One region of the Pararhizobium qamdonense genome, then DNA from elsewhere that is predicted to be linked to it. Evidence: predicted binding sites of a transcription regulator. Region 1 holds the regulator's gene; each other region holds the start of a gene.

Region 1 (5,751 bases):
TGGCTGCGGAATGACGATAGCTGCTGACAGGGAGGCGTCCGTACGCCGACCAACCTGAACCGACACGCCACGCGGCAAAACCTCTTTCTGATTGGCCTTGAATCGAAAAGCCTTCGCATCGCTGCGAAGGCTTTATGAATTTGGCTCCCCGGGCCGGATTCGAACCGGCGACCTGTCGATTAACAGTCGAATGCTCTACCGCTGAGCTACCAGGGATCATCTGCGGCGGTGTGTGCTGCAGAAGTGAGGCTGCTAATACAAATGCTTTTCCGATTTGCCAAGCGGTTTTTCAAAAAAAACGCACAATCTTGTCAGACTGTGGAGAACTTCCCATCTGAAGGGAGCACCGCTTTCCAGATGGTGCGCAAGCCAACCCCTTGACGCTAATGGATTGCGCTATGATGGGCGCGCAATTGACTCTGAGACAGGTGAAATGAATGGCAGGCTCGCAAAAAACGAAAAAATTCGGCATCGATGCCCGGACCCATGAACTGATTATCGGCTCATGGCGGATGCGGCTGCCGCAATCGCGTTTGTTGCGCATCACCATCGGCGTCGCTCTGATCTTTGGCGGCATTTTGGGATTCCTTCCTATCCTTGGGTTCTGGATGGTGCCTCTAGGTTTGCTGGTGCTGTCCCACGATCTCGCCTTCGTGCGGCGCCGGCGGCGTAAGCTTTCGGTCTGGTGGGCGCGCAAATGGCAGCCGTCCAACTAGGACGAGGCGCTGACGATCAAAGCGCACCGGCTTGATGCGAGAGACCTCCGTCGGTCAGTGCACCGTTTTTGACAGGCAACTCCTATTTGCAGTTGCGCACCTCACGCGCAAAAAAATCGCTCAATCCGCGAAACGCATGCGCGTGATCGCAATTTTACCGAGTCGGCCTCATGACACACCACAGCCGGCCTGCGAAATCGCCTTCCATCCTTGAAATCGTTCAATGAATTTTAAGCACTTGCGGAACACATATGGAACAGATAGTGTTCGTTCTTGATTTGTTTCTCGATTCTGGAGTGATCGTTCATGCTGACCCGCAAGCAACAGGAACTGCTTCTGTTCATTCACGAAAGAATGAAGGAATCGGGGGTACCGCCGTCCTTTGACGAAATGAAGGATGCACTGGACCTTGCGTCGAAATCCGGCATCCACCGGTTGATTACAGCACTTGAAGAGCGCGGCTTCATCCGGCGCCTGCCCAACCGGGCAAGAGCGCTTGAGGTGATCAAGCTGCCGGAAGCCTATTCCACCAGCCTGCAGCCCAAGCGCGGCTTTTCGCCCAGCGTCATCCAGGGAAGCCTGGGCGCACAGCCGGCGCCGCCTCCGGCACCCGTCAAGACCGCAGCCAATAGTGACACCGTCTCCATTCCCGTCATGGGCAGGATCGCGGCCGGCGTGCCGATCTCCGCGATCCAGAATAACACTCATGATATTTCCGTGCCTCTCGAAATGGTCGGTGCCGGCGAGCACTATGCGCTTGAAGTGCGCGGCGATTCGATGATCGAGGCCGGCATTCTGGATGGCGACACGGTCATCATCCGCAATACCAATAGCGCCAGCCCAGGCGAGATCATCGTTGCGCTTGTCGATGACGAGGAAGCGACGCTGAAGCGGTTTCGCCGGAAGGGCGCTTCGATTGCGCTGGAAGCCGCCAATCCTGCGTATGAGACGCGCATCTTCGGGCCGGACCGGGTCAAGATTCAGGGGAAACTGGTCGGATTGATCCGCCGGTATCATTGATTGCATCGTCGATCGTTTTTTGATGGAAACGCGGCAATCCCAACGGCTGGCATTGCCCGATCATAAATGGCAGGTGCGCAACGGTCTGATCCAGGATATGGGGCAGGGACGTGCGCAGCTTCAGACTGTGGAAGACTGGCTCGGGAACGTCCGTTGGCAAATTAACACGGACGTTTTTCAGAAATATCCTCTTGCGATTTGTTTGGGATCATTCTAAACCGCCGCCACAGTTCGATGATTTGAGCTGACGAGGCCTCGTGGCGGAGTGGTGACGCAGAGGACTGCAAATCCTTGCACCCCGGTTCAATTCCGGGCGAGGCCTCCAAATTTTCCATATTTCAATATGATACAGGGTGCCGACAACGGCACCCTTTATTTTCTTGTCGCTCCATGTTGCAAGGCACTTCCCGTAATTTTCAAGGGTTTCAATCTGATGACCGCGCCTCCATGCAACATGCGAATCGAAGGTCATCGGGATTCAAGGGGATAAAGGGTACAACACGTATTGCGGAGTGCATCTTCAGCGTAAGCTCATGAGGAATGATGCGAAAGCGCGAGTGCCAGGCGGAGGCAGCGAATGAAAGTTTTTTCAGCCACTGACACCAATCCCGCTTTGGCTTCTGCACTAGGTCGTTTTGCCCAGGCCAGTGCTCACCTCGAGCATTCCATTCAGGATGCGATTATTCGGATTCTACCGCTCACATCGGAAATGGGTCTTGCTATTTTATATGAGAGCAGCATCGGCAGAGACCTTCAAATTCTAAGTCTTCTGCTACAACTTCCCGAAACGTCGGTGGCTGACGAATGGCGGGAAAAGCTCTTGCAACGTATACCGCTTGTGCAGGACAGCATCGAAGTCCGCAACCGTCTCTTACATAACCCGATTATGGTGGGAGATCGCTCGCTCGTTGTCCAAATGCATCGCCGTGGCAAGCGTAGCGCACTTGAGATTGATGTGGCCACCATCCTGACTTGGGCGCAGGAGGCTTCCGAGCACGCATTCTGGTTCGGGACTGTCCCGCACGGAGATTATGATTTCTCTACGTGGGGTAGGGGCTTTGCAGACTATCAAAACACCGATTGGCCGGCACGACGGAATAGGTCTTCTCGGAAGTTCAGAACACCCATGAAAACTGAGGAATGACGCGCGAGGAGGGATAAATCACATGGATTGGTCTACCGTTTCTGAAGATCAGTTGTTTGAACACGGCGGGGAGCAACCCGGCTCCCAAAGATCGTACGATCGCGACCTCGAAATCCGGCGACGTGTTTTCAAGTTTGAGAAAACAGCCGCTGAAGCGCAAATCGCGGCGGCAAGTGCAACTGTGAAAGCTGCTGATGCCACTGTCTCGACGGCAAGGTGGACGATGATCTCTGCGATTGCGGTTGGGCTCACCATTGTCGTCACAGGGATCGGCATCTGGGTAGATGCATTTTTCAAATCTGCGGGCTGACTGCGTCACAAATCCGGACGCAGTGGGAAATTCCCACGACGCTCTTACTATCGGATTATCAGACAGCCAGACCTCAAAACTGAAGACTGCAAATCCTTGCACCCCGGTTCAATTCCGGGCGAGGCCTCCAAATTTTCCCAGATTGAAAATACCGTCGTGGTGTCAGCGGCACGAGGATTTCGTGAGCTTGCTTAGCAATCGATTTGCTTTATGTGCGCCGGGATTATCTCGCTACCCTTCTCCACAAACAGCTTAAACACCCTGCCTCATAGGCTTGGCCGACGCGAACATCGTGTCAATATGCTCTCATAGGGTGTGGTAGGGTGTATTCATGGGACGCATCATTATCTGGATCATTTGCGGCTTTGTGACTGCAGTCATTGCTTCAAGAAAATGGCGGAGCGGTTTCAGTTGGCTGCTTGTCTGTTCGCTTTTCGGGGTTTTTTGGGCTTATCCCTACGATGAAGCCAGAACGAGTCGCAATCGCATCAGCTCGATAGTCAATCGACGGCCGGCCCACTCGACGTTTCCCTGAATGTGCTGAAACCATTTTTAAGGGAAGCCAAAGTCAGTCAGCAGTGCGGGCACCTTATCGCCGCCTAAGCTGACAATTTTTCAGCAGGATTCTTTGCAATCTCTATCGCTGATAACTCTGTCCTTTGGCTTTTATGCAAGCGGTACACCGTTAATGATAGTAGAAACAGGCGCAATCGGCTTTGCTATCATCCGGTGCCGTCCAGACCCGCACAGCGAGTTTTTTGGCCGTTCCGGTCTCATCCAATCTTAGTCCCAACAGCGATACGGCCGCGAGCTTGGGGTTGATGGCATCGATTTCGATCGTCGATCCGACCTGATGGACGCCCTGTTTTGGGGTCCAGGTGAAAAACTGCACGCTGTAATGCATGGCATTCTCCTTCACCGCGCTTTGCAGCACTTGAGTTCAACTGATGAACAGACGCCAAAAGACGCTGGCCAGGGGGCGTTTCACTGCTGGGTGGGTACTCAATGCGTAGGAGGGCAACATAGCATATTTCGGAAGGTGGTGAAATATGCCTAAGCCTATTTAAGTCCGATGGTCATGCACTATCGCCGATGCGTCCGAAGCGGGCCTAACGGTCTGGAACAGATTGTTAAAATTGGTTTGAGCAGGCGACTTCACGCGCACTTGAACAGTCTGAGCGGATGAAGGGTCGAATATCGAGCAGCAAAGCCGGCTCGACGCGTCGCGTAGCGCTGATGGATCAGGCGGTTTTATTGTCACATTGATAAGGCCGAAACACGCGCCGGTGTGCGAAAAATGTACAAAACCCTTACGGACAGATGCCGCCGATCGCGCAGGATCTTCGTGCGCCCTTGTAGGGCTTGCCGGTTGTATCCGCGTTGGAAAATCCGGGGGTCGGCCGCACGGCCTGCTGTGGCGGCGAGACGAGCAAAAAGAGGGTCCAGAGAGCAAGGCCACTCAAAACAGCGCAGATCGCAATATAGGCATAGAAAATCCGCACGGTATTGCCAGCTATGTTTCCTTAAGAGGTTGGACCAAGAGTTTGGACGTTGAAGAGGGTAGCTTAAGTGTCAGCATGGCTTGGGCGGGGCATGGCACGACACTATAAACAAAAATGCCATGCCCCTATGGCGTTCAAGGCCAACGCTTTTTTGTAGCCGCCGGCGCCAAACGAGACAATTCCGACATAAGGCGCGCGGGATACGGCCTTTGGACGAGGGCGGTTTAAGCGGAGCGTAGTGACCACTTCGGTTTTACGATCCGGCCGCCATGCTCCGTCATCACGGCAGTTTTCATCCCTAGCACAATGGTGAATGGACAATTAAATTAGGCAAAGCTAATTTAATTGGGCTGTTACCTTGGCGAAGACCGGAACAGCATATTTTCGAAGCCGTTTTCAATTCTGCCTATTGGGTCTACGTATTGGGGATTTTTTTAACGATCTGCATTTGCACGGCATCGAGAACCCGTCATCTGATCCGGTGACGGGTTCTTGCCACGCTGGTTGTTGTGAACATCCGGAATAGAGGTGTTGCTGCCTTTCGCAGGCTTTATGTCGCGAAAGACGGCTTGGGGAAGGGTGGATGCGCCGGTCATCCAGCAATGATTGTGATATGAAATCAAATATATAAGCGGCGTTCATGGCGGGCTGCGCCTGACGATGATGAGCACTACGTCTACGCTATAGCGCTCTAATCCCGCAATCGTCTTGATTGATTGCGAGGAGGCGATCGCGGTTCCTGCGAGAACTCTCGCGAGACATCGACTCGATGCGCGGAAACAGTTAGGGTTCCGGCGTCGCCATGCCCAATTCATCCGCGCGGTGGCCACTTCTTTGCTGGCCGCCTCCAGAACCGGAAACCGCGCGCATGCGCGCCGGCGGAGCGTCATGCAGCCGGCCCCAGGCCCTGCGGAACTGACGGGTCGAGGCAAATCCCGACCGTTCGGCGATGCTCTCCATATCGAGACGCGATCCGACGACCATTTCCTTCGCGAGCGCGATGCGCATACGGTTCACATAGTCGATCACGCTCATGCCCGTCTGCTCGTTGAAAAGCCG
Region 2 (5,751 bases), 2.1 Mb from region 1:
TTCCCTTCATCGTCAAGGGCCGCAAGGGCGACGTGACCGTCGATCAGGACGAATATATCCGCCACGGCGCAACGCTGGAATCAATGGCGAAACTGCGCCCGGCCTTTGACAAGGAAGGCACGGTCACTGCTGCCAATGCTTCGGGCCTGAACGACGGGGCCGCTGCCACGCTGCTGATGAGCGAGGCGGAAGCCGGCCGCCGCGGCATTCAGCCGCTCGCCCGTATCGTCTCCTGGGCTACGGCCGGCGTCGATCCGCAGATCATGGGCACAGGGCCGATCCCGGCTTCGCGCAAGGCCCTCGAAAAGGCCGGCTGGTCTGTCGCCGATGTGGAACTTGTCGAAGCCAACGAGGCGTTTGCCGCGCAGGCCTGCGCCGTCAACAAGGATCTCGGCTGGGATACCTCGATCGTCAACGTTAATGGCGGTGCCATCGCCATCGGCCATCCGATCGGTGCATCCGGCGCACGCGTTCTGAACACGCTTCTGTTCGAAATGAAGCGCCGTGGCGTTTCCAAGGGTCTTGCCACGCTTTGCATAGGCGGCGGCATGGGTGTTGCCATGTGCGTCGAGCGGCTGTGACACTCTGAGTTTCGTTGATCGCCCCGGCGTCAAAGCCGGGGCAAACTTCACGGCAAAAGCCGGGAGAGCTGTCCGGCGCCCTCGAGCGCCAGCGTCAAAACAAAAAGATTCAACAGGGGAGAAGTCGGATGAGCAGGGTAGCATTGGTCACAGGCGGATCGCGCGGCATCGGCGCGGCCATATCCATCGCGTTGAAGGGGGCCGGATACAAGGTGGCCGCGACCTATGCCGGCAATGACGAAAAAGCGAAGGCCTTCAGCGACGTCACCGGCATTCCGACCTATAAGTGGGACGTCTCCGACTATAAGGAATGCACCAAAGGCATCGCGCATGTGGTCGATGATCTCGGCCCGATCGAAATCCTCGTCAACAATGCCGGCATTACCCGCGATGCGATGTTTCATAAGATGACACCGGAGCAGTGGGGTGACGTGGTCGGTACCAACCTCACCGGCCTTTTCAACATGACGCATCCGGTCTGGACCGGAATGCGCGACCGCAATTTCGGCCGGGTGATCAACATATCCTCGATCAACGGCCAGAAGGGCCAGATGGGCCAGGCGAACTACTCGGCCGCAAAAGCCGGCGATCTCGGCTTCACCAAGGCGCTCGCCCAAGAAGGCGCCGCCAAGGGCATTACCGTCAACGCCGTCTGCCCTGGCTATATCGGTACCGAGATGGTCCGCGCGATCCCGGAAAAGGTACTGAATGAACGGATCATCCCGCAAATACCCGTCGGCCGCCTTGGCGAACCCGACGAGATTGCCCGGATCGTCGTGTTCCTGGCCTCCGACGATGCCGGGTTCATCACCGGCTCGACGATTTCGGCCAATGGCGGTCAGTTTTTCGTCTGATTGAGCCCTGCTTAGATTGCTGACGGCGCCTTCGGGTGCCGTCTTGCGTTTTCCGCACACATGAATTTTCCGGGTCTCTTTCGATCATAAGGATTGCTGGCTCGATTCACGCCCAATTCGCTCCCAATTTTGGGGGGATATGAATCCGGCGAAGAAAACCTTGAACCATCACGCTTTGTTCTACCATATCGTGTGGGTGCTGGCCGGGTGAAAGCCATGGGATCACTCTTTGTATGCGTTTTGTTCTGGGTGCTATTTTAAAATACCCTAATATTTAAGGGTATTTTCTCCAGCGGACGGGCTGGGAAAATTTTCCGGGAAATTCGGGTATCTGGATTCTGAATCTCAGATTCGTGCTGCATTGCGCACGCCGTGCAATCTTCATTTTTTGGTGAAACGAACGCTCAAAATAACGATTCAGCATCTGGTGCGAATCCGGCTTAGAAAGCCCAGATGTAGCGGTGAACAAACCCTGAATCCGCTGGAGTCTGCGTTTCGTCGCTGATTCGTTCCACCGCTGTTCCGAATTCGGCAGGCAGGGGGTGGAAATGACAGCCAAAGGCCCCATTTGAACGTTTCATGATCCCATGCCCCTTGCGTTTGTGCTTTTGCGTGGGCATGTGTTCTGCGCCGGTTGAAACGGCTTTGAAACGCCGTGAATGGCCTTCGCAGATTGAAAGTGCGCAGGATCGATATAGTGCCTGACCAACCGATGATCTTGAGTGGCCGCGGCGTGATCGCGGTGCTCGGCCCCACCAATACCGGCAAGACGCATTACGCGATCGAGCGCATGGTTGCGCACGAAAGCGGCGTCATCGGCCTGCCGCTGCGCCTCCTGGCGCGCGAGGTCTATACGCGTGTCGTCGAAAAGGTCGGTGCCCACAATGTCGCGCTGATCACCGGCGAGGAAAAGATCACGCCGCATATGGCGCGCTTTTCCGTCTGCACGGTCGAGGCCATGCCGCGCGAGACCAAGGCTGCCTTCGTTGCCATCGACGAGGTGCAGCTTGCCGGCGACCTGGAGCGCGGTCATATCTTCACCGACCGGCTGATGCATCTGCGCGGCCGGGTGGAGACACTGCTGCTCGGCGCCTCCACCATGCGGCCGATCCTGGAACATCTGCTGCCGGGGATCACCGTCGTCGAGCGCCCGCGCCTGTCCCAGCTTCTCTATGCGGGCTCCAAGAAGATCACCCGCCTGCCGCAGCGCACTGCCATCGTCGCCTTCTCCGCCGAGGAGGTCTATGCGATCGCCGAGCTGATCCGCCGCCAGCGCGGCGGTGCCGCCGTCGTGCTGGGCGCCCTGTCGCCGCGCACGCGCAATGCGCAGGTGGCGCTCTATCAGGCCGGCGATGTCGAATATCTGGTGGCGACGGATGCCATCGGCATGGGGCTCAATCTCGATGTCGATCATGTCGCCTTCGCCCAGGGCCGCAAATATGACGGCTACCAGTTCCGCGATCTCAATCCCGGTGAGCTGGCGCAGATCGCCGGACGCGCTGGGCGCCATCTGCGCGATGGGACATTCGGGGTCACTTCGCGGGTCGAGCCGTTCGACAACGAGCTGGTGCACCGGATCGAATCACATCAGTTCGATCCCGTCCGCGTTCTCCAATGGCGCTCCAAATCGATGAATTATGCCTCGATCGCGGCTCTGAAGAAGAGTTTGGATGCCGCGCCTGCCGTCCATGGCCTCACCAGGGCCCTGCCGGCGGTCGATCAGCAGGCTTTGGACTATCTTTCGCGCTATCCGGAGGTTACCAGTGTCGCGACGACACCGGAGCGTGTAGAGAAACTGTGGGAAGCCTGTGCGCTTCCCGACTACCGGCGGATAACGCCGGCGCAGCATGCGGATCTGATTTCGACGATCTATGCCGATCTCGTCCGGCGTGGCACAGTGAATGAAGATTTCATGGCCGAACAGGTCCGCCGCGCGGACCATACGGATGGTGAAATCGACACATTGTCCGCGAGAATTGCACAAATCAGGACATGGACCTATGTGTCCAACCGTCCGGGATGGCTTGCCGATCCGACACACTGGCAAGAAAAGACGCGGGAAATCGAGGATCGATTGTCTGACGCGTTACATGAAAGGTTGACGAAACGCTTTGTTGATCGCAGGACATCTGTGCTCATGAAGCGCCTGAGAGAGAATGCGATGTTGGAAGCTGAAATCAGTGTAAATGGCGATGTCTTCGTTGAAGGTCATCATGTGGGACAATTGGCCGGGTTCCGTTTCACGCTGGCGACAGTGACCGATGGTCTCGACGCGCGTGCAGCGCAAGGAGCTGCGCAAAAGGCGCTGGCTCTCGAGTTCGAAGCGCGTGCGGCACGGTTGCATGCGGCCGGCAATGCCGATCTGGCGCTGTCGTCGGATGGTCTCGTGCGCTGGCTCGGCGATCCCGTGGCGCGGCTGACAGCCAGCGACCATGTCATGCGTCCACGCGTGCTCTTGCTTGCCGACGAGCAGCTGCAAGGCAATGCCCGCGAGCATGTGCTGGCCCGCATCGAACGCTTCGTCAATCATCACATCTCGACGGTTCTGAAGCCGCTTGACGATCTCTCGCGCGCTGAGGATCTCGAAGGTCTTGCCAAGGGCCTGGCTTTCCAGCTGGTCGAAAATCTCGGCGTCATGTTCCGCCGCGATGTCGCCGATGACGTCAAGTCGCTGGACCAAGAGGCGCGCGCTTCCATCCGCCGCCATGGCATCCGTTTCGGCGCCTATCACATTTTCATGCCGGCGCTGTTGAAGCCTGCTCCGGCCGAACTCATCACGCTGCTCTGGGCGTTGAAGAATGACGGTCTCGACAAGCCGGGCTATGGTGATCTGATCCCGGTTCTGGCCGCTGGCCGTACGTCGGTGGTCACCGATCCGTCGTTCGAGCGCACGTTCTACAAGCTGGCCGGCTTCCGCTTCCTTGGAAAACGTGCCGTTCGTATCGACATCCTCGAGCGCCTGGCTGACCTCATCCGTCCGCTGCTGCAGTGGAAGCCGGGCACGACGCCGCGTCCGGACGGTGCCTATGATGGCCGCCGCTTCACCGCAACGACAGCGATGCTGTCCATTCTAGGCGCGACGCCTGACGATATGGAAGAGATCCTCAAGGGTCTCGGCTACCGGGCAGATTCCGTCAAGGTCGAGGACGCAGCGGCGTTCCTGGCCGCCCAGTCCGGATTGGCCGCACCGGCAACGGATGCCACAGCGTCCGACACGCCGGCTGAAACCGCCGATCACGACGACGCCGACGCTGCTCCTGCAGGGGAAGGGGTCCAGGCTTCCGAACCGGCAGCTTCTGAGCCGGCAACTGCCGAACAGGCTGTAGAGACTGTTCCGGCTGCCACTGAAGCCGAAGCGTCCGATCAGTCAGTCATTGCAGAGCAGGCAGGCGAATTGGCTGAGCCGGTTGAGGCCAAGCCTGTTCTTCTGTGGCGCCCGGGCAGCCGCAATGACAACCAGCGTTCCGGTGGACGCCCGCAGGGCGATCGCCGTGGCGCGGGCAACCGTGCACCGCAGAGTGAAGCCCGCCGCGAGGGTGGCGAGCCGCGCCGTGAGGGTGAAGGCCGCCGCGAAGGCCGTGATGACAATCGCAAGCCGGGTGGTGGCGGCAAGCCGGATCGCAACCGCGGCCGTGACGGTGGCAAGCCCCAGGGTGGTCAGCGGCATGAAAAGGGCGACCGCCAGGATCGTCCCGATCGCAACGACCGCGGCGGAAAGCCGCAGGCCGCCAAATTCGAGGCCCGTCCACCGCGCAAGGAAAAGCCGATGGATCCGGATTCGCCTTTCGCCAAGCTCGCTGCTCTCAAGGAGCAGATGAAGAAATAAGGCTGAAGGTCAGCGTATGGGTGAAAAGCCGCCTCAATCCCTGCCGGTTCTGCGCCAGCGTCTCGACAAATGGCTGTTCTTCACGCGCCTGCAAAAATCACGCTCGATCGCCCAGAAGGCGATCGAGTCCGGTGATATCCGGGTCAACGATGCCAGGATCACCCAGCCATCCCATGCTGTGAAAGCTGGTGATATCGTCGCCGTTTCGCTGGACCGGCGCGACACGATCGTGCGCGTTCTCCTCCCCGGTGTGCGGCGCGGCCCCTATGAAGAAGCCCGCCTGCTCTACGAGGATCTGACGCCCGCAGCCGTTCCCGGTGAAAAACAGAATGCCTTCGAGCAGGCAACCCGCGAGCGCGGCAGCGGCCGGCCGACCAAGAAGGAACGCCGCGACGTCGACAGGCTCAAGCAGGGTTGGGACGAGGAATAGAAAACTGTCCCGCCAGGGGGCCGTTTGGCGCATGGATTATTCTTGCAAAGCCCCCGCAAA
Region 3 (5,751 bases), 2.1 Mb from region 1:
TTGGCGGTGTTGGCAATGGCCCCTGGATAATCCTTGAAGATCCTGGTCATCTCCGCCTGATTTTTCAAATGCCGCTCGGCATTGGCCTGAAGACGCAGGCCAGCCTGTGCGATCGTGACATGTTCCCGGATGGCAGTGACGACATCCGCCACCGGCCGATGCTCCGGCGCATGGTAAAGCGCATCATTGGTGGCAATCAGCCGGGTTCCCGTCTTTAAAGCAATGGCAGCCAGGCACGCGAAATCATGCCGATCGAAACCGTCATAATGCGGTGTCATGCCGAGATGGAGCCGGTGACCGGCATACTCACCGAGCTTGGACAAAAGGCTTGATAGCGCCTGCGCATCTGGACGCCCCGCACCTTCCAGAACAATCAGTTGAAGCTCGTCCTGCCATTCGAGCAGATCCGAAAGGAACAACGTGCAGGTCCCTTTTTTTGAGCGCAGGTTTCCCGCACTCAGCATGCGGCACAGATGCGCCCAGCCCCGCCGGTTGCGCGGATAGGCAAGAATGTCCGGCGTGTCATCGGCAAAGACCAGCCGCGCGCCAGGCTGAAACGCATAATTCTCAAGCTTTGCCTTGGCATGGGCACGGACCACGCCGGCGACCGTGTTGCGATCGGCAATGCCGAGACCCGCAAGCCCGATCTTCTGGGCGGTGACCACCATGATCTCGGCCGGCGCCGATCCCTCCAGGAAGGAATAGTTGGTTCTGGCGCCAAGCTCATAAAAGACCGGTGCAGCACTCATGCGAAAATTCCATGCAGGAACCATTGTGGCGGCGCGACCGTCTGGCCGTAGAGGCCATCGCGAAACAGCCAGAAACGCCGGCCCTCCACATCCTCGATCCTGAAATAATCCCGGGTCAGCGCATCTTCTCCGTCAATCCACCATTCGCCGGCGATCCGCTCGGGACCTTCGGCCTTGGTCACCTGGTAAATGATCTTGCGCCATTTGAAACTTGCCGGCGCCCCTTCCGGCAATTCGGCCGCGATCGCATCCACCCGTTCCGGACGACGGAAAAGCCGCAACGGGCGAACGGAGGGGAGATCAGCGGCCTTGGGCCGATCAAGCCCCTGTTGCACAGCAAGCCCGGCAATATCTAAAACGGGTGAAAATGAAGTCGCCCTTTCCGGCACATGGCTTTCCTGCAGCACCAGCGCGAAGAGGCTATCAGGCCCGAAGCGGGCCATGACCCGATCGGCAAAGGCCGACAGGGGGCGGGTCTGGTCCGACCGCCCGGAAAAATCTTCCTGCGTAGCAAGGTAGCGTTCCGTCTTCAGCACGCAGAGGCGCAGGATTTCAAAACCGAAACCCGCATCGAGATCGTCATGAATGGCCTGAAGACGTTCGCGGTACAGCGCGGCGATGCGCTCCGGATCCTTGGATGCGGCCGACATGGCGGCCCGGATGCGAAAGACTTTACCATCCACCCGGAACAGCACGAGTTCAAACAGGCGGCCACCCTCCTCGCGCTCCTCCAAACTTTGGCGCAGGCTTTTGGCAAGCTGCAATGTCAGTTGCAAAATATCGTCCTCATCCTGAATCGGAGAGGCAAGGCGGCGCTCCGCCGACAGGCTGGCCACCGGAAGGCGTGGCGAAAGCGGCTCGTCCTCGAAACCCAGCGCCTGATCGAGGCGCAGGAGCACCGACGGGCCGAACCGGCGGGCCAAAGGTGCGCGGGGCAGGGGGATGAGATCACCGGCGGTTTTCAGGCCGACGCGGGCCAGGGTCTCGATCGTGTCCAGGGGAAGCCTGAGTGCCGCAAGGGGCAGGGGAGCCAGAACCTTTTCACCATCCTGCGGCCCGGCGATGTGCCCCGGCCGGTAGCGTGCCATGGCCCAGGAGAGCCCGGCCGAGGAGGAGATGGCCCCACGCACCTCGATGCCCAGACGGAAAAGCCTGAAGAGGATGTCGGCCAGAAGCGATTGCTCGCTGCCATGCAGATGGACACAGCCGGTAATATCCAGATAGAGCCCGTTCGTCCCGTCCATTGCCACAAGCGGCGTATAGCGGTCGCACCAATCGGCAAGCGAGGTCAAAAGGCCCTTGTCGGCAGCAGGATCGGCCGCAATGATCTCGATGCCGGGAAGCATCGCACGCGCCTCCGCCAGACCTTGCCCGCGTTTCAACCCGGCCTTTTCCCCGCAGATATCGAGAGCCGCAATGCGCATGGCATTCTGGATACGATCGACAAAGACCAGCGGCGGATGGTCAGGACGCTTTCTGGAAAGCCACGATACGCCCCATTTCGTCCGCGCCACCCGGTCCGCCGGCAGATGCGGAAAGTTCAGCGACAGAATACGCTGGCTGGAATTTTGCAGGAGACGCGGCTGTCTCTGGGACGGGATGTCGGAAACGGCGGGCATGGGAACTCCATTCCATCAAAAGTTCAAGAGGTGCAAAGGCCCTGCTTTTCTCGACAGTGACCCGGAAGACCGGATTACCGATGCTGCCGGCCAGCACCGATCCGTCCGGAAGCGGCCGCCCCGTGGCGGGACTGGGGGCAATTAGGAACCGGAAGAGCGCACTGCTCGCCTCTTCGCCGCCCGCCTGTCGCAGGAGGAAGATCGGCACATGACCGGTCCGCGCCCGCATATGCAGGCGGCGGCTTTCGTTGAGGCCGAACTGGGCCGGGTTCCCCCGGACCTCCAGAATGATGGCCCTGAAGATCGGTACCGAGAGCGCCGCTTCGGCAATCCAGAGCGCATCAGCGATGGTGCGGGGACTGCTGAAAAGGCAGCAGCCAATATCCAGCCCATAGGCCTGCAGCCCGCGGCCATAGGGTACGCCCGCCTCCGCGCCCGTCATTCCCTGGCCGATCCACAGAATGGGTGACACGGCGTCAGCGCTCTGGACCCTCTGGCAAAGGGCGGCCAGCGCCAGCACAAACCCCATGGCCGCCCCGGCGTCGCGGGTTTCTGCCGCGCGGATTTCAGTGAGCCCGGCAAGCGGCAGGCCGCCATGCAGGACATCGTCGAGAACGGCGATGCCGAGGGGGAGAACATGCCTGGAAACGTCCCTGCTGCCTGTGGGTTCAAAGCCTTCTGGAGCGCCCTTTCTGGCAGCCTTCAAAAGACCTGGCACGTTTTCGTTTTCCAGCCGCGCAATGGTTTCGCGCAGCGCAAAAAGACGCTCGCGCGTCATGGGCGTCTGCTCCATGACGTCACTCCAATTCAAGTTGTTCCTGTTATGTTCCTATAGATTCCAGAGCTTCCCCGAAGAGTCAACGGGATTCTCTAAGAATTTATTCCTTGACGGCAGCCGCCCAAATTCAACCCTCGAAAAACGCTGGAGAAATGGCTATATCAGGGGGCAAGCAAGGAGTGCCCATGGCCCGCATAGACCAGAGCGACGATTGGCGGGAACGCCACGCGCCGACAATCAGCACATTTGAATCCCTGGCGCTGGAGGCTTACAGCCACCTGCCGGAGGAATTCCGGGCGCTGGCGACCGATCTGACCATCGAGATCAACGATTTTCCAGACGAGGACGTGTTCGAAGACATGGCGCTGGAAACGCCGTTCGACCTGCTCGGCCTGTTCGAGGGGCGCGGCATCGGCGAGCGCTTTACCATGGAAACCGGCGAGATGCCGAACCGGATTATTCTCTACCGCCGACCGATCCTCGACTATTGGGCCGAGAACGAGGAGACGCTGGGCGACATCATCACCCATGTCCTGATCCACGAAATCGGCCATCATTTCGGCCTGTCGGATGACGACATGGAGCGGATCGAGGAAAGCGTCGAGCATGTGGGCGGCTGAGGCGGGTTAACCGACCCAGCCAGCCAGGGCATCAATGTTCGGAAAGCTTGGTGTCGGGGGTATATTCCTTGCCTTCGACATCCTTGACCACGGCCTGGCCGCACATCATCGCCCGGGTTTCCTGGTTCCAGGCATAGGTCGGCGATCCATAGAGTTCCCAACCTTTGTTGAGGGCGGCCGTGACCTTGTGGCAGAAGGTGGCGTCGTCGATGGCGGTCAAGAGGCGGTAAAGTTTCAAGGGGTTTTTCCTTTGTTGGCGATGGCATCGGCCTTGGCCGAAAGCCGCAGGGCCTGATCGAGGTGAAGACGCTCGACCATCAGGCCGTTGAGATTGATGACGGCTTTATCCGCATTATCAGGCAGCGCAAAGGCGGCGATGATCGAGCGGGCATCCGCAAGGGCGGCATCGGCGACGCCGAAGGCGCCGTTGGCGGGATCGATCTGGGCCGGGTGGATCAGCATCTTGCCGTCAAAGCCCATGTCGCGCCCTTGAGCACATTCCGCCTCGAAACCTGAAACATCCCGGACATCATTAAAGACCGCATCGATGATATCGAGGCCGCAGCTACGGGCCGCCAGCAGAATCTGCATCAGCCAGGCGATGAGATAGGTACGGCCAGGCAAAGCGGGCACGCCGGTTTCCTTGCGCAGGTCGTTCAGCCCCGGCACGAAACAATCGAGCCTGCCGCCACGGGTGCGGCCGGTTTCAGCAATCGCCGCCGCATTGAGCACGCCACGCGGGGTTTCGATCATCGCCCAGAGGCGAACGCTGTCTGGTGCATCGTTTTCGCCAAGAAAATCAACAACCGTCTGAATATCCTGCGGGCTTTCGACCTTGGGCAACAGGATGGCATCCGGCGAGAGCGTCAGGGCGAAGGCAAGGTCCTCCTCGCCGAACGGCGTGTTCAAATGGTTGATGCGGACGATCACCTCGAGATCGCTGCGGCGCTCCCGCTGAAGATGAGCGGCAAGCGTCCGGCGGGCGCCGCCCTTGTTTCCGTCAGGGACAGCATCTTCCAGATCGTAGATCACCGCGTCACAGGCAAGGGTCGCGACCTTGGCAAGGGCACGGGCATTGTCAGCGGGCACGCACAGAACCGAGCGGCGCAGGCGGGCAGGGTGGCGATCATGGGGCAAACTCATGCGGCTTTTGTGCCCGGCTTTCGCCATTTTCGCAAGGCAGACATGGAAGACGGAAGTAGGTCTTGCAACGCGGAGCGGGCGAACCCACATTTCAGGCAACGAAAGGTGACGACAATGCAAAGCATACGCTCTCTCTTCCTGACTATCGCCGGCATCGCATTCACGCTGATGGCCTTCGTCTTTACCGCATCGCTCGGTCTTGCCCTGATCGGCATCGCCTCGGTCGTGATGATCGGCATGACGATTGCAGCGCGGCTTGCGCCCAAGCCGGTTCGCGCCACCGTCAACCGCAACCGCCAGCAGCGCGAACCGCGTATCTGGAACGACGGACGCGGCACGATCATCGACATGTAAGGCCGGGTTGCGGGCTTTCCCGCAACGGTGAGCAAGATTCTCCTTCATTTCGGCATGAAATTGCTCTAAACGCTGGGCGGACATTCTTCCGCCCCGTTGAAATCGAAGGCCATTGCCATGGACAAGTTCGTCAAGCTCACCGGCGTTGCCGCGCCGCTCCCCGTCGTCAACATCGACACGGACATGATCATTCCGAAGGATTACCTGAAGACGATCAAGCGCACCGGTCTCGGTACCGGCCTTTTCGCCGAAGCCCGCTATCATGAGGACGGCTCGGTCAACGAGGATTTCGTGCTCAACAAGCCCGCCTACCAGAATGCCAAGATCCTGGTTGCCGGCGACAATTTCGGCTGCGGCTCGTCGCGCGAGCATGCCCCATGGGCGCTGCTCGATTTCGGCATTCGCTGCGTCATCTCGACCTCGTTTGCCGACATCTTCTACAATAACTGTTTCAAGAACGGCATCCTGCCGGTCGTCGTCTCCCCGGA
Region 4 (5,751 bases), on a different replicon from region 1:
CCGGATGCTGTCCGAGGTGGCGAGGCGCTCCCATCAATTGCTGCGCCAGCTGCAGAGTCAGCATCAGACGGCGATCATCCGGATTGAGATTGAGCTCTTTCACGTTACGGTCGCTGACTTCTTCCGACCACGACCACATGCCTGACGACAGCGCCTTGATCAAATCTTCTGGCAGGCCCAGCGCCTTGCCCACGTCACGGATCGCCCCCTTTGCGCGATAGCGCGTCACGGTCGCGCAGAGTGCCGCCTTTACCTTGCCATAGGTCTTGTAGATCCATTGGATGACTTCCTCGCGCCTTTCGTGTTCAAAATCGACATCAATGTCCGGCGGCTCGTCCCGCTCCTGGCTGACTAAGCGCTCGAAAAGGAGATCGTTCGTCTCAGGATCAATAGAGGTGACGCCAAGAATGTAGCAAACGGCAGAGTTCGCAGCGGACCCACGTCCCTGGCAGAGAATGCCTTGGCTTTGCGCAAACCGCACGATCGAAAACACCGTGAGGAAGTAAGGCGCGTATTTCATCTTGTTGATCAGGTCGAGCTCATGCCGGACGATCTGCAGCGTCTTTGGCGGCAGGCCCTCCGGATAACGATCAGGCACACATTGCCAGACATAATGTTCGAGCGACTCCTGGGCCGATTTTCCGGGAACGATGGCCTCTTCCGGATACTGGTAGGTCAGTTCCTCGAGCGAAAATTTGCAACGATCGACAATCTCCATCGTTCGCCGCAGCGCTTCCGGATAGCGCGGAAAAAGGCGTTCCATCTCCTCGGGCGGCTTGAGATATCTGTCGGCGTGACGTTCACGCTCGAAACCGACCTCGTCGATCGTGGTGTTGTTGCGGATGCAGGTGACGACGTCCTGCAGTTGCCGCCTTGCTGGCTCGTGAAACAGCACATCGTTGGTGATGACGGTCTTCACCCTGCAGCGCGCGGCTATGTTTGATAGGTCATGCAGCCGCAGTTGATCGTTCGGGCGACGCCGCAAGGACAATGACAGGTAGGCGCGATCCCCAAAAATGTCGGCCATCTTGCGAAGCTGAACCGCGCAGGTATCGTCGGCAATGTCAGGGACGAGGATGGCGAGGAGGTCATCCGCATACATCGCGACATCGTTCAGATGCAGGATGCAGTTGTTCTTACCGCCTCGGCTTTTGCCGAGTGTGATCAGTCGGGTCAGCCTTGAATAGGCGGCCCGGTCGGTCGGATAGACCAGGATCGACATGCCGTCAGCCAGATCGAGGCGGCAGCCGACGACCAGCCGCACGCCGGTTTCGCGCGAGGCCTCGAGTGCACGGACAATCCCGGCAAGCGAGTTGCGATCGACAACTCCAATCGCTTCGATACCCAATTGTTTCGCGGTGACAAACAGCTCCTGCGCCGAACTCGCGCCCCTTAGAAAACTGAAATGGGTGGTCACCTGAAGCTCGGCATATCTCATGTGAAAATTCCCTGTACAAACCACTTGTGAGAACCGGTTTCGCCGTCGACACCGTCCCCGGATCGAAAGATCCAGAGGCGCTCGCCTGCATCATCTTCGACGATGAAGTAATCGCGAACGGCAGCCCATTCGGACGTGCGCTGCCACCATTCGCCAAAGATCCGTTCGGGCCCATCAGCGCTTTTGACCCTTCGGCGTTTGCCGCGCCATGTCACGGACACAGGCGGATGGTCCGGCATCAGCGCAATGACCTCGACCAGTTCTGGATGAGCGAGAAGCCGAACCGGGCGCGGCCATTGATGTGACCAGAAGACGTCGACATCGTCAGCGGTAGCGGCAATACGCCGGACGCTGCGCTCCGGGACGTCGGACGCCACTGGAGCCAAGCGGTAGACCCGTTGGCCGCGGTTACCGAAGATGTCCACGAGAGGCGTGAGATCTTCGCCGACATCCTCAATAAACGACGATGCCGTCTGTGTTTCCTCGAGCAACTCAGACATCACGGCCACGAGGGTCAGCTTCTCGATGCCGAACCCGGGATCGATTTTTTCCGTGCGATCCCTGAACAGCTTGGTGAGCCACGCTACATCCCGTGCGGGCTTTGCCATTCCTGCGCGGATCGCCTGACGGGTGTTGTCAACCTTGTCGATAATGAGATCCGCGCGCCGCACGCCGAGCCCTTGTTTCTGAAGTTCGTCGCAAAGCTGGACGACAAGCCGCCCGACATATTTGTCGATCGTCTCGGCTGCCCCGATCGGTTCCTGGAAAGAGCGACTGACCTCAATCTGCTCGGAACTGCGGATGGGGTCGATCGGCTCACCGGCGCGGCCGAACATCTGGTCCAACCGTCGTCCAATCTCAGGCCCGAAGCGAAGCGTGAGCAGCGCCCGCGGTGTCGCTGAAAGCTCCCCAATTGTGCGAAACCCGAGAGTCCTGAGATCGCCAACAGTCTTTTCCGGGAGCCGCAACAGGCCGACGGGCAAGCGCTCGACGGCTCGCACGGTCTCGCCTCTGGGGATGATGACGGTATCCCGGCAGATCGCACGCGCGCAGGCATGAGCGGCGCCCCATGTGTCGGCGATGGCGACACGCGTCATCAGACCCCTGCCCCTGAACAGATTGGCGATGCCCGTCAGCGTTGGAAGCTCCCCGCCCCGAAGGTGATCGGCCCCTTCGGTGTCCATGACGATACCGTCGGAAGCATCGACGGCGACGATGGGCGAATACTGGGTCAACGCCCATAATGTGATCCTTTCGAGTGCCGCAGCATCGGCTCGTGGATCTGCGTCGATCATGAGGAGCCCTTGGAACAGGGCTTGGGCTTTCGCGGCTGGCATGCCAATCCGGACACCTGCCTTCTTTGCAGAAGCATCGGCCGCAGACACCCAGCGTTTCGATCCGCTCTTTGCAATCACGGCAATGGCCTGCTCAACCGGAATGGCGGGATCGGCGCGACGAATGCGATCCGTCGACAGATCGGGAAGGTAGATCGATACGACCCTGGTCATCACACGCTCCAACGATAAACTCAGCACACTCGCCTGCACGCGATCTCATCAACTCCAGCAACCAGGTTGCCCGTCCAACGCCGGGCACGGGCAATGCTACCGACGGCAGCGCGCTTACGCGCCATCTTGTGGTCGACGCGGTCGGCTGGCCAAAATCGTTGGCCTCAGACTGGCGGCGCCATCTGCGAACGACGAGGGCAAGGCTTCCCTTCTTTTCGGCCGCAAGCTGAAGGCGCCTGCTTGCCAACATCGGCAGGCGGACGACTTCCCCCACAACGGCGCCGAGGCCACCATAGGATAAGGCTTCTTCCATGGACGTAAGCACGTCCTCTTGCCTGTCGCCCTCGACAAATATGACCCGGTTTGCATTCAGGCCGGCCTGCGCAAGCGCCGGGAAAAACAGATCCGGTCGCGTCAGACACCAGACGATCTTGCCCTTCGTACGCGCAGCGACCCCGGCAACAAACAGGGCAGCCGCTGCTCCATCGACCGTACCCGCACCACCGCCTGCGAACTCATGGAGCGCACCACGCATAAGACCCCCTCCTGGCAGCATGGTGTCGATTTCGTCAACGCCGAATGGCAGGCAGCCGGATTGCTTCGCAGGGCCACTTTGCAGCGCGATGCGGGTACGAAGATCGGCTATGACGTGCTCTCGCGCAGCCGTCATCGGTCACGGAATCCTCTAGGTTCGTGTTCTCTTCATGGACGACATCATGCCGCTTTTAACAATTGAAGTTCACGTTCTGTTCCTTCATAACCAGAGAGTCAACAGTGTGAAAAATAGGAATATCGTCCTCAACATTTGGGAAAAAATAGATTCGTAAAGCGAATCATACCGATAACATCCACAGACAGGCGTCTGGCATGGTTCAAATAAATTTGGGGACGATGGAATTGCACGACCATGGTTTGAACAACGTCCCTTTGTTACGCCCGATGGTGGGAGCAGAGCAGCGATGAGCCGTGCGAACATTGAAGCGGTGCGTCTGACCTCCACCCTGCGCCAGATCCGCGACCCTGTCATCGACGTGGAGTGTCGACCATGCGGCCGGATGGGAAGCTATGTCAGAGCGGAACTTGTCAAAAAACATGGGGCCGGCATCACGCTCGCGCGCCTGCGGCGGATGTCGGCGCTCGGCTGCGACCGTCTCGTTCATCCCGACGGCGACCAATGCGGGAAAAGCTTTCCATGTCTTGCAAAGTTCAAATAGACCGGACTGTCTGAACAGGGCAACGGACCTCGCCGCCGAACGATCTCCCGACCACGTTAGAGCTCTATCCACACCGGGGCGTGATCGCTCGTATGATCCCAGCCTCTCACCGATTTATCGACGCCATATCGCTTGAGATCTGCGGCGAGCGCCCGGCTCAAGAGGAAATGGTCGATACGAAGACCGGCATCTCGCGCGAAGGCATTTCGGAAATAAGCCCAGAACGTATAAATGCGCTCGTCGGGATGAAGATGCCGGATGGCGTCCGTCCACCCTTGCGCGACCAAGTCGGCATAGGCCGCCTTTACTTCCGGACGAAACAGCGCGTCGTCGGTCCAGCGTTCTGGTTTGTAGACATCAAGGTCGGTGGGCATGACGTTGAAGTCGCCAACCAATGCGACAGGGACGTCCAGCTCCAACAGTTCCGCCGCATAGGACTGCAACCGCTCGAACCAGCGCAGCTTGTAATCGAACTTGGGTCCTGGAGCCGGATTGCCGTTCGGGAGGTAGAGGCAGCCGACGATCATTCCGTCGACGGCCGCCTCGATATACCGACTGTGGCCATCGTCGGGATCGCCGGGAAGGCCACGTCGCGTCTCGATCGGTTCCCTGTCTCGCGCAAGGATAGCCACGCCGTTCCAGGATTTTTGCCCGTGCCAGATCGCGCCGTAGCCGGCGCGTTCAATCTCCTTGCGGGGAAACTTGTCGTTGGGTGTCTTCAGTTCCTGCAGACACACATCCGGCTCTGCCTCCTCAAGCCAGCGGAGCAGCACGTCGAGGCGGCCGTTGATGCCGTTGACATTGTAGGTTGCGAGTTTCACCGAAGGGGTCAGCGCCTGCGATCGCCCTTGTCGCCCTCGGCGGGTTTCGCATCATTCTTGGCATCGTGGCGGGCGTCGGCGGAAAGAGACCGCGAGACATCGACGCTCTCCTCGAACTTGCCGTCTTCATCACGGCGCACATAACGCTTGTCAGTACCGGTATTGATCAATTCGCGCTTGCTCATAGCCGACTCCTCTAGGGTTGCTGTCCCCAATAAACGCGCGTCACCGACAAAAGATGCATTTGAATCAGGACTCTAGGCAAGACTCGCCAAACGCGAACAGCTCCGGTGCTAAGTCATTGAAAATGATTCGTTTTGCCTCGGAACGATTCGGCAGCTCATTCCGTTGAATCGCGTCGGTTGTACAGGAGTGCGCGTATCATGGTTGCCCCAAGAGCGAATTGGAAAGGCTTCATCAAGTTCGGAGAGGTGTCCTGTGCCGTTGCGCTTTACACGGCCGCGTCCTCGTCGGAGCGCATCGCGTTCAACACGCTGAACCGGGCAACCGGCAATAGAGTAAAGCGCGAGTTCGTCGATACCGAGACCGGTGATCCGGTCGAGCGGGATGATCAGGTCAAAGGTTACGAGGTCGAAAACGGCCAGTACATCGTGCTTGAGCCAGAGGAAGTTGCAGCGGCGGTCCCCAAGAGCGACAAGACGCTCAAGATACTGTCCTTCATTCCCTGCTCGGAAATCGACAACGTCTATTTCGACAAGCCCTACTATCTGACGCCGGACAAGATGGGCACTGATGCCTATGTGCTTCTC

Evidence for each region. Region 1 encodes LexA, which represses DNA repair genes until DNA is damaged. Its sites were predicted from a motif close to TGTTCNNNNTGTGTTCNG; they were not measured.
Region 2: PYR65_RS02605 (helicase-related protein) is a predicted target of LexA. The motif match lies at 1,943-1,960, and genes of this name have one in related genera.
Region 3: PYR65_RS02025 (ImuA family protein) is a predicted target of LexA. The motif match lies at 3,182-3,199, and genes of this name have one in related genera.
Region 4: PYR65_RS25735 (ImuA family protein) is a predicted target of LexA. The motif match lies at 3,683-3,700, and genes of this name have one in related genera.

Annotation. Positions count from the first base shown of each region.
Region 1 is NZ_CP119566.1:2,675,173-2,680,923, forward strand. Features, by position in the region: gene panE (2-dehydropantoate 2-reductase) at 1-14, shown strand, start outside; tRNA gene PYR65_RS12885 (tRNA-Asn) at 142-216, opposite strand; gene PYR65_RS12890 (hypothetical protein) at 438-716, shown strand; gene lexA (transcriptional repressor LexA) at 1,023-1,736, shown strand; tRNA gene PYR65_RS12900 (tRNA-Cys) at 1,988-2,061, shown strand; gene PYR65_RS12905 (hypothetical protein) at 2,314-2,880, shown strand; gene PYR65_RS12910 (hypothetical protein) at 2,903-3,190, shown strand; gene PYR65_RS12915 (hypothetical protein) at 3,876-4,094, opposite strand; gene PYR65_RS12920 (GlxA family transcriptional regulator) at 5,476-5,751, opposite strand, start outside.
Region 2 is NZ_CP119566.1:535,043-540,793, forward strand. Features, by position in the region: gene PYR65_RS02595 (acetyl-CoA C-acetyltransferase) at 1-581, shown strand, start outside; gene phbB (acetoacetyl-CoA reductase) at 710-1,435, shown strand; gene PYR65_RS02605 (helicase-related protein) at 2,148-5,261, shown strand; gene PYR65_RS02610 (RNA-binding S4 domain-containing protein) at 5,278-5,691, shown strand.
Region 3 is NZ_CP119566.1:408,606-414,356, reverse strand. Features, by position in the region: gene PYR65_RS02035 (error-prone DNA polymerase) at 1-749, opposite strand, end outside; gene PYR65_RS02030 (Y-family DNA polymerase) at 746-2,173, opposite strand; gene PYR65_RS02025 (ImuA family protein) at 2,214-3,161, opposite strand; gene PYR65_RS02020 (metallopeptidase family protein) at 3,332-3,766, shown strand; gene PYR65_RS02015 (DUF1737 domain-containing protein) at 3,798-4,004, opposite strand; gene PYR65_RS02010 (HpcH/HpaI aldolase/citrate lyase family protein) at 4,001-4,909, opposite strand; gene PYR65_RS02005 (hypothetical protein) at 5,024-5,263, shown strand; gene leuD (3-isopropylmalate dehydratase small subunit) at 5,381-5,751, shown strand, end outside.
Region 4 is NZ_CP119568.1:76,533-82,283, reverse strand. Features, by position in the region: partial or broken gene PYR65_RS25745 (error-prone DNA polymerase) at 1-1,438, opposite strand, end outside; gene PYR65_RS25740 (Y-family DNA polymerase) at 1,435-2,946, opposite strand; gene PYR65_RS25735 (ImuA family protein) at 2,867-3,616, opposite strand; gene PYR65_RS25730 (hypothetical protein) at 3,906-4,160, shown strand; gene xth (exodeoxyribonuclease III) at 4,217-4,981, opposite strand; gene PYR65_RS25720 (hypothetical protein) at 4,990-5,166, opposite strand; gene ku (non-homologous end joining protein Ku) at 5,365-5,751, shown strand, end outside.